Regions from separate parts of the Sphingomonas sp. ABOLE genome, predicted to be linked through region 3. Evidence: riboswitches for the same ligand, from Rfam matches in the RefSeq annotation. Region 3 holds a riboswitch; each other region holds the start of a gene.

Region 1 (3,212 bases), on a different contig from region 3:
GGGACGGCGGCGCCGCGCAGCCCGCGAGCCCCAGGCAGGCAAGCAGCGCGGCGCCGAACCTCACTGGAAGCGCACCCGCACGCCGCCAAAGGCAGCGCGGCCATAGGTGCCGTAGCCGGTGATCTGCTGGTAGCGCACGTCGCCGATATTATCGACGCGGCCATAGACCGAAAGCAGCTTCGTCACCGGCATCTCCGCCCGCACGCCGGCCAGCGCATAGCCGTCGATCGGGGTCAGGTTGCCGACATCGTTGAAGCTGTCGCCCACCATCGTCACCGTGCCGCCGATCGCCAGCCCGAAGGGGAAGCGATAGTCGGCCGAGACATTGGCGGTATCGCGCGGGCGGCGCGGCAGGTCGTTGCTGCGATAGTCGGCGCTGCGATTCTCCGAGAAGACGTGCGTCACGTTCGCCCGCACCGTCAGCGCCTGCACCGGCTGGAGCAGCGCTTCGAGCTCCACGCCCTGGGCGCGGGTCTTGTTGAGGTTGTAATAGGTCGAGGTGTCGAAGTTGTAATCGATCTGCTTGTCCGAATCGCGGTGGAACCAGGTTGCGCCCAGCGCGACTTTGCCGCCGGCCAGCGTCTGGCGCACGCCGGCTTCGTAGCTCCTGGTGGTCTCGGGGCGGAGGGCGCGATCGCCATAGGCGCTGTAGAGCTGGTAGAGCGTCGGCGCCTTGAAGCCTTCGCCGAAGCTCGCGTGCAGCACGGTGCCGGCGGTGGCGCGCACGGCGAGATCGGCGTTCCAGGTCCAGTGGCCGCCGAAGGTATCGTGGTCGTCGTGGCGGACGCCGCCGGTCAGCGTCACGGGTGCTACCGGCGTGACGATCGCCTGGCCGTAGACGCTGGTGATGCCCACCGAGTAGCGCCCCCCGCTGCCGAAGCCCTCGTCATAGCGGATGCGGCTCTGCTCATGCTCGGCGCCGAACACCAGGCGGAGCTGCTCGGCCAGCGTCGCGTCGCCCTGATAGGTGTAGCGCTCGGCGCGGCCGCGATACCGGTACGCGATCGACGAATCTTCATTGTAGCCGTCGCGGTGGATGTCGGAGAGGGTGAAGCCCAGCCGGTTGTGCAGCCTGCCGCCGAACGCCTCATTCTTAAGCCCGGCATAGCCGTAGAGCTCCTGGGTCTTGGCATATTCGCCCGTGTCGCCAAAGGCGTAGGTTGGCGGGGCATAGCCGTCGAGATCGACCTTGCTGTCGGCATAATAGCCGCGCAGGTCGAGCGCGAGGCCGGGGGCCAGCTGCACCTCGACATTGCCGGTCGCGCCGACCTGGCGATAGCCGTCCGCCTCCTTGCCGTTCGCGGCCGCCGAAATGCCGTCGGTGGTGAGATAGCCCGCGGTCAGCCCGGCGGTGATGCGGTCGTTGCCGCCGGCGATCGCCGCGTTGCCGTTGAACGTGCCGAACGACCCGCCCTCGGCATTGCCGCGCACGTGCAGCCCCTGCGCGCCCTGCAGCGTGGTGACGTTGACCACGCCGCCGATCGCCTGGCTGCCCCAGATCACCGAATTGGGCCCGCGCAGCACCTCGACGCGCTCGACCGATCCGGCGAGCAGGCTGGCGAAGTTGTACGCCCCGCCGGTGGCGGAGGGGTCGGCCACGCGAATGCCGTCGATCAGCACCAGCGTCTGGTCGCTCTGCGCGCCGCGGATGCTGAGCGCGGTCGCGGTGCCGAGTCCGCCGTTGCGCACGGCGGTGACGCCCGGGGTTGTGGCGAGCAGGTCCGAGAGCGCGACGGTCTGGCGCTGCTCGATCTCGTCGCGGTCGATGGTGGTGATCGACCGCCCGACGGTGTCGGCGCGCTGGGCGACGCCGCTGGCGACGACGACGATGCGGTCGTCGTCGGGATCGGCATGGGCGACGAGCGGCGCGAGCGCGGCGGTGGCGAACAGGGAAAGCTTGCAGAAGTTCATTTCAGACACCCGAGATGGGGGAGCGCGATGCTCCCGCATGGTTTGGTGTCGCTCACACGGGGATTTCAGCCCCGATCACCCGGTGCACCCCGCCCGCGTGAAGGAATCGACCGTAGCGGGCAGGTCTCCTGGCTCCCGGGTCGTCGCAGGCACGCCGCCTTCCCGGAAGCATGCGGCTCCAGTGGCAGATTGGCGCGCCGGCTCACCGGCTACAGTTGCGGGGGCAGCGCCGGACTCTGGACCGGCTTCCCTTTTCACCCTCCCGTCGGGGGAAGGCACCCGTTACCCGGCGGCCTTTAGCGGCAAGCAGGGCAGGGCGGCAAGCCGCTGCGACATCACCACAGCACGCCGGCCTTGTCGGGTGTTGCCGGTTCGGGGGCGGGGTCGCCGATCGATTGCAGCAGGTCGATCTCGATCGTGCGGCACATCGCATTGAGCGGCAGGTCGTGCACCGTGTTGGCGAACGGGTCGACCAGGTCGTCGCCGATCGCGAGCACCGCCAGGAACATCAGTCCGGCGATGGTCGAGCCCAGTGGCGTGGCGACGCCCAGCGTCTCGACCAGCCCGATCGGCAGCAGCACGCAGAAGATATGGGTGAAGGCAGTCGGCACGAAGCGGAATTGCATCGGCAGCGGCGTGTTCTTCAGCCGCTCCATGCCGCCCTGGGCATTGGCGATGTCGATCAGCACGCTTTCCATCGAATGCTGCTGCATCGGATTGATCCAGCCCTTCGACCGCGCGATCTCGATCCGCCGGCCGGTGCCGTCGACGATGCCGTTGGCGATGTTGGTGCGGGCCAGCGCATAGTCCGCCTCGCCCCGCGAGAGGAAGCGCAGCACTTCCTGGTCCGCCGGCTGGCGGCGCAGCTGGCAGCGCAGCGCATTCACATAGGCGACCTGGCGCAGCACGATGGTGCGCTTGAGATCCACCGCCTCGCCGTCGGGCAGGTAGTTGCGCGCCATCCGCGCCAGGTTGCGGCTGGCGTTGATCATCAGCCCCCACAGTCCGCGGCCTTCCCACCAGCGCTGATAGGCGGAGTTGGAGCGGAAGCCGAGGAACAGCGCCAGCACCGATCCGAACAGCGTCAGCGGCAACGACGGCGCGCGGAACGGCAGCACGAAATAGACGATGGTGACGATGACGTCCCAGAGGAACAGCAGCGCCAGCGGCATCCAGATTTCGCGGAGGACCTGTTTGGCGCGGGGGGCGGTGGTGACGATCATGGGCGGACTATACGCGCGAGAAGGTTTGTAGGTCCGCTCAGCCGTCGTTCCGGTCGGGCGCGGGGCTCGCCGCGTGCG
Region 2 (3,212 bases), on a different contig from region 3:
GGCGGGGCTTGCCAGACGCATGTCCGGCCGGCGCGCGACGACGGGCGGGCGCGACAATCGCCCGGCACCACGCGACCGTGCAGCCCCAGCCGCACAGCTTCGTCGCTCGAACGGAAGCAAGACCGTGCCGCGGCCATCCCCTGGACCAAGGCAAGAGCGACCGTAGCGCCGGCAGGTCTCCTGGCTTGCGGGTCACGGCACGCTGCACGCCTTCCCAGGCCGTGTCGGCCCAGTGGCTGCCCCTCGGCGGAGGCCAGTGCATCGCGCTATCCGCTCACAGTTGCAGGGACAGCCGCGGATTTGGGGAGCAGCCTCCCCGCACCGCATTCCCGATTAAGCCCCATGTCCGGGGCACCGGCGCGATCATATCGAAGGCTGGAAAGCCTTCTAGGACCGCTCTAGACCCGCACCTCGATCTCGTCCAGCCTCTGCCAGCGATAGATGGCGAAGCTGATCAGCCAGCAGGCGACGAACAGGCCGATGATCGCGAAGCCGAGGCCGTTGAAATGCGCGCCGAGATCGGCGGCGAGCCCGAACGCCCCGCCGGTCCAGCCCATCTTGTCGCCGATCAGCGCCAGCGTCTCGATGCCCCCGATCACGATCGCGACCAGCGCGGAGATCAGCGTGATGGTGACGTTGTAGTAGAGCTTGCGGATCGGCTTGACGAACGCCCATTGATAGGCGCCGAGCATCACCACCCCGTCCAGCGTATCGACCAGCGCCATCCCTGCCGCGAACAGCGCCGGCAGCACCAGCAGCGTGCCGAGCGAGACGCCGTGCGCCGCCTGACCCGCCGACATGCCGAGGATCGCCACTTCGGTCGCGGTGTCGAAGCCCAGCCCGAACAGGAATCCGAGCGGCGCCATGTGCCAGCTCTTGCTGACGAGTCGGAACATCGGCCCAAACAACTTCGACAGCGGCCCGCGCGAGGCGAGCAGCAGGTTGAGGTCGTCCTCGACATAGGCGCCGCCCGCGCGGACGTGCTGGAAGGTCTTCCACACCGATCGCAGGATAATCAGATTCATGCCGGCAATGGCGAACAGGAACAGCGCCGAGACGCTGGTGGCGATCACCCCGCCCACTTCCCGGAAGGCCCCCATGCCCGCCAGAGCGCCGGTCGCGAGCGCGATGCCGGCCGAGGCGATGGCGATGATCCCGGAATGCCCGATCGCGAACCACAGCCCGGTGGCGATCGGCCGCTGGCCGTCGTTCATCAGCTTGCGGGTGACGTTGTCGATCGCGGCGATGTGATCGGCATCGACCGCATGGCGCAGCCCCAGCCCCCAGGCGAGCAGCGCAGTGCCGAGCATCAGCGGCTGGGCATGGAACAGGGCGAAGGCCCAGCCCCCGGCGGCGAGATTGGCGGCGATCAGCAATGCGAACAGCAGGGCCACGCGCGCACGCAACGGCAGAACGGACAAGACAGGACACTCCGGCGGCGTCGTGCGACCAGGCCGGGGCCACCGCGAGCGGCCGATCGCGCATCCCGGCCGGACGCTTGCCAAGCGACCGGGCCACGCAACCGCGAACGGCCCCAGCCGCTCATGCGCCGCTCAGACGGAGTACACCGTGCCGCGGCCATCCCCTGGGCCAGGGCAAGAGCGACCGGACGCCGGCAGGTCTCCTGGCTCGCGGGTCCCGGCACGCTGCACGCCTTCCCAGGCATCTCCGCCCAGTGGCTGCCCCTCGATTGGAGGCCAGTGCATCGCGCTATCCGCTCACAGTTGCAGGGACAGCCGCGGATTTGGGAGCGAGCTCCCGCACCGCATTCCCGATTAAGCCCCCGTCGGGGCACCGGCGCGATCAGGCGCTGGTGGTAGGCGAAGCCGGGCGGTGGATCAACCGCCGGTCCGCGCCGGTACACAGAAAATGCAGCGCCGACACCATGGTCAGCCCGCCCACCGCGAGCGCGGCCGCATAGCAGCAGGTAATGAAGAAGGGCAGCCAGCGCACCTCCGGCGCGCCGAGCGCATGGACGAGCAGCAGCGCCACGCTGCCGACATAGCCCGAGGCATCGGCGATATAGATCAGGAACCCGGCATTGGCGGCGGTGCCGATCGTCGCGATCATGCGATCGAACAGCATCGCGTTGAACGGGGTATAGGCGAGGTAGAGCCCCGCCCCCGCCACCGTCATCCAAGGCAGCGGCGCGAGCAGCCCCGCCTGGAAGGCGAGCGTCGAGCCGCCCAGGCAGAGCGCGCCGAGCAAGATCAGCCCGTGCATCGCCAGCAGCGCGCGCAGATTGTCGCGGATCAGCATCAGCAGCGCGAGGGCCGCGAGCGTGAGCAGCGCGATCGGCAGCTCGCTCGCCGAGAATATCGCCGCCTCACCGCCATAGCCGAGCGCAGCCCACAGCTCGCGCGCGAAATTGTCGCGGACGTCCCGCAGCGCCGTGAGCAGCACATAGCCGAGCACGAGCAGCACCAGCGTCGCGCCGTGTGCACGCAGGAACGCGGCGCGGTCGGCGGCCTGCATCGGCACGCGAACGGTGCGCTCCGCCTCGTCGCACGCGTCGGGCGGCGGCAGGCGCTCCAGCTGCCACAGCGCGGTTAGCAGAAACGGCACGAAGGCCAGTCCGGTCGCCGCCGGCATCCACTGTTCCGCAACCCCCGCCTCCATCAGCAGCGCCGCCACCGACTTCACTACGCCCGAAGACAGGATGAAGCTCGCGCACAGCATCGCGCCGAGCAGTTCGGATACGCGGCGCCCCTCGACATAGCTGAACACCAGTCCCCAGATCAGCCCCAGCGGCAGGCCGTTGAAGAACAGGCAGGCGACGTTCCACGGCGCCGGGATCAAGGCGAAGAGGATCAGTGCGAGCCAAGACGCGCCAATGAGCGCAAGGATCATGCGCGCCCGCCCCTGCCGCCCGGATTCGGAGATGACGCGGACGCCGATCAGCTTGGACAGCGCGTAGCCGACCACCTGCGCGATCAGCAGCGCGGTCTTGTAGTCGATGGCGGAGTGCCAGCCCGCCACATCGGCATAGCTGGCCACGGCGAACGGCTTGCGGAAGGCATACATCGCGAAATAGGCGCTGAACGCCGCGAGCCCGCCCAGGAAGAGCGTAAATCCCGACGTGGTCCGCGCGGCACCGCGCGCGCCATCACCGTGCATTGCGATTCCCCATGAAGCGCCGCGCTTGTGACGGGCCTGCGCGACAGCTTCATGACATCGAAATCAGGCCTCGATCACCAGGGGCGGACGCGAAG
Region 3 (3,212 bases):
CAGGGCGCCGGTCCAGGGATCGAGCAAATTGCCTAGCAACAGGGCGACGAGCAGCACCAGCCCGACCAGCAGCCCGGCCGCAGGGAACCAGCGCATCGATCGGGCGAAGGTCGCGTCGTTCGCCTTAACCGCGGGCAGCGGCAGGCGCGTGAGGAACTGGAGGGCGAGGACGAATTCTCTCATGTCACGAGTCCGATGATCTGGCCGACGCGCGGGGTGCCGGGCCAAACGCGCAGGCTCAGCAGCGCGGCATGGGGCAAAGCGATGTTCCAGAGGTGGGGGAAGTCGAAGGTGCACAGGCTGGCGAGCGCCGCCCGCATCGCACCGCCATGGGTTACCACAAGGGTCGGGCGGTCGATGGCATCGATCGCGTCGCCGACGCGCGCAACAAGTGCCGGCCAGGTTTCGCCGCCGGGGGGCACATGACGCGCCGGTTCCGCCTGGAATGCGGCGAGTGCCTCGGCGTCGATCGCGTCGAAGGACAGCCCGTCCCATGCGCCGAAATCGAGTTCGCGCCAGCGAGGGTCTTCGCCGGCTTCAAGGGACAGGGCGGCCGCGATCTGCCTTGCAGGTACCGCACTGCGGGCGCGATCGGAGCTCACCACTGCGTCCACCGCCAGCCCGTTTGCGCGCGCGACGCAGGCGTCGACCCCCTCCGCGAGCGGCTGCGCGTCGGTGCGGCCGATCAGCCGGCCGTCGGCCTCGGTGATGCCGTGGCGCAGCAGGTGGAGGACGATGCCGCTCATGCGCCGCCGGCGACGCCTGCCTCGGCAAAGGTCGCCATGCCGTTGTGCGCGGCCAGCGCCGAGCGCAGCACCGCTGCGGCCACCGCTGCGCCGCTGCCTTCGCCCAGCCGCATGTCGAGCCGCAGCAGCGGCTCCAGCCCCAGCCGCGCGAGCAGCCGTGCATGGCCGGGTTCGGCTGAGCAATGGCCGGCGATGCAATGGTCGACGATGCCGGGTGCCGTCGCTGCCAAGGGCGCGAGCGATGCACAGCAGATGAAGCCGTCGAGCAGCACCGGCACCCCCGCATGGCGCGCGGCGAGGACGGCGCCGGCAATCGCCGCCAGTTCGCGACCGCCCAGCCGCCGCAGCGTCTCGAAGGGCGTGTGGAGTGCCTCGGCATGGACCTCGATCGCGCGGGCGATCACCGCGCCCTTGTGGCCGACGCCGTGCGCGTCGAGGCCGGTGCCGGGGCCGGCCCAATCCGCCGGCGTGCCCCCGAAGCTGCGCAGGCAAAGCGCCGCGGCCGCCGTCGAGTTGGCGATGCCCATCTCGCCGAGCAGCAGCAGATCGGTATCGGCAGTTACCACCGCGGCGCCCTGCTGGAGTGCGTCAAGGCAATCGGCTTCGTCCATCGCCGGGCCGGTGGTGAAGTCGCAGGTGGGGCGGTCGAGGTCGAGTGCGACCACGTCCAGCCGCATCCCGATCGCGCCGGTCAGTGCGTTGATCGCGGCACCGCCCGCCGCGAAATTGGCGACCATTTGCGTGGTCACTTCAGCGGGGAAGGCGCTGACGCCCTGCGCGGCGACGCCGTGGTTGCCGGCGAAGATCACCGCCCGCGCCGCATCCATCGAGGGGTGCGCACGGCCCTGCCAACCGGCGAGGAAGATCGCGAGGTCCTCCAGCCGCCCCAGCGAGCCCGGCGGCTTGGTGAGCTGCTGCTGGCGTTGCCGCGCGGCATCCGCGGCAGCCGCGTCGCGAGAAGGCAGCGAAGCCAGCGCGCGATCGAACGCGGCGACGCTCGACAGATCGATCATGCCGCGCCTGCGCCGCGCTTGGGGGAAGCATTGATGTACACGTTCGTCGCCTCGTTCCTGCAATGACAATCGACCGGGCGCACAGTCGCGTGCCCGGCACATTCTCGTCGCTCGAACGGAGGATTCCGCGCCGTGGCCGCACCCTGGACCAGGCGTGAGCGACCCCGTGCCGGCAGGTCTCCTGGCTTGCGGGTCATCGCGGTTCGGGCGCCTTCTCGGGATCGCTCCCAATGGCCTTTGCCCGGCCGCTCGCCGCTCACAGTTGCAGGGGCAGCTGCGGCCTTGGAGCGCCGAAGCGCCCGCACCGCATTCCCTTCTCGCCCGCGAACGGGCACCGGCATGGGTTCGAAGGTAGAACCTTCGCCGCTCCTCTAGCTCCGCTATCGGCGATATGCCAGCGCCGCGCGTGATTATTGGTAGAGCTGGGCAGTGCGCGGCAGCAGTTGGTCGATGCGGACGATCAATTCGAACAGCGGCTGGATCGCATCGGCGCCGTCGCCCAGTTCCTGCACGGCGCGCAGGCGATAGGTAGCGGCCGCGACGGCGCGCGTCGTGGCGGCGAGGTCCGGTGCGCGGGCGACCATCGATTCGCTGCGGTTCACCCGAACCAGCAGCCACGCGAGCTTGTGCGCGGCGTCGATCAGCTGGATCCGCTCGGCAGTGAGAAAGGCCCAGCTTCCCGTCGCCTCGATCACCGCTGCCGACAGCCCGTCGAGCGCCGCGAGCAGATGGCGCGGGCCGAACGCCGGATCGTCGCGTGCGGGCGCCATATCCTGGTTCAAGCCTTCGAGTTCGATGGCCGCCAGGGTGCCGCGATTCGCACGCGCGCGACCGGGCAGGACGGAACGTTGGAGGCGCGGCATCTGCATGATAGTTTCCCCACGATATGGGGCCTTGTACCGCTGACGAGACGCACTGCCCGTGACGCGCGTCACGCCGCAATGCGGCCGGGCGGCGTTGACCCTCCGGATCGCTGTCCCTAGGTTTCTTCGCGATGTATGCAGGTGAACCCCCGCTGAGCCTTCCCACGATCGTCCTGGTCGAGGACGATCCGCAACTTCGCACGCTGACCGCCCGCGCGCTCCAGGAAAACGGCTATACGGTGCGTCCCGCTTCGTCGGCGCCGGAGATGTGGCTGGCGCTGGAGCAGGGGCCGGTGGACCTGGTGCTGCTCGACGTGATGCTGCCGGGCACCAGCGGCATCGATCTGTGCCGTGCCATCCGCCAGAAGAGCTCGGTGCCGATCATCTTCATCTCGGCTAAGGGCAGCGAGACCGACCGCGTCGTCGGGCTCGAGCTGGGCGCCGACGATTATCTTCCCAAGCCGTTCGGTACGCGCGAGCTGGTGGCGCGGGTGCGCGCGGTGCTACGCCGCGGCGCGGGCGAACGCGACACCGCCGAGCGGCCCAAGGGCGAGATCCAGTTCGACGGCTGGACGGTCAACCTGCCGCGT

The links. Region 3 has a riboswitch for cobalamin ahead of cobT (nicotinate-nucleotide--dimethylbenzimidazole phosphoribosyltransferase). Riboswitches for the same ligand answer to the same signal wherever they lie in the genome.
Region 1: it holds a riboswitch for cobalamin, as region 3 does, so the genes downstream of both, CA234_RS17995 (TonB-dependent receptor) here and cobT (nicotinate-nucleotide--dimethylbenzimidazole phosphoribosyltransferase) in region 3, are expected to answer to the same signal.
Region 2: it holds a riboswitch for cobalamin, as region 3 does, so the genes downstream of both, CA234_RS17165 (HoxN/HupN/NixA family nickel/cobalt transporter) here and cobT (nicotinate-nucleotide--dimethylbenzimidazole phosphoribosyltransferase) in region 3, are expected to answer to the same signal.

What each region holds. Positions count from the first base shown of each region.
Region 1 covers NZ_QQWY01000033.1:42,743-45,954, reverse strand. Annotated here, with positions in the region: gene CA234_RS18000 (ABC transporter substrate-binding protein) at 1-64, opposite strand, end outside; gene CA234_RS17995 (TonB-dependent receptor) at 61-1,911, opposite strand; cobalamin riboswitch at 2,012-2,209, opposite strand; gene CA234_RS17990 (bestrophin family ion channel) at 2,247-3,134, opposite strand; gene CA234_RS17985 (hypothetical protein) at 3,172-3,212, opposite strand, start outside.
Region 2 covers NZ_QQWY01000030.1:43,477-46,688, reverse strand. Annotated here, with positions in the region: cobalamin riboswitch at 153-374, opposite strand; gene CA234_RS17165 (HoxN/HupN/NixA family nickel/cobalt transporter) at 399-1,385, opposite strand; cobalamin riboswitch at 1,597-1,814, opposite strand; gene CA234_RS17160 (DUF5690 family protein) at 1,804-3,117, opposite strand; gene CA234_RS17155 (phosphatase PAP2 family protein) at 3,192-3,212, opposite strand, start outside.
Region 3 covers NZ_QQWY01000006.1:67,731-70,942, forward strand. Annotated here, with positions in the region: gene cobS (adenosylcobinamide-GDP ribazoletransferase) at 1-183, opposite strand, end outside; gene CA234_RS05530 (histidine phosphatase family protein) at 180-746, opposite strand; gene cobT (nicotinate-nucleotide--dimethylbenzimidazole phosphoribosyltransferase) at 743-1,759, opposite strand; cobalamin riboswitch at 1,913-2,113, opposite strand; gene CA234_RS05540 (hypothetical protein) at 2,170-2,628, opposite strand; gene CA234_RS05545 (response regulator transcription factor) at 2,775-3,212, shown strand, end outside.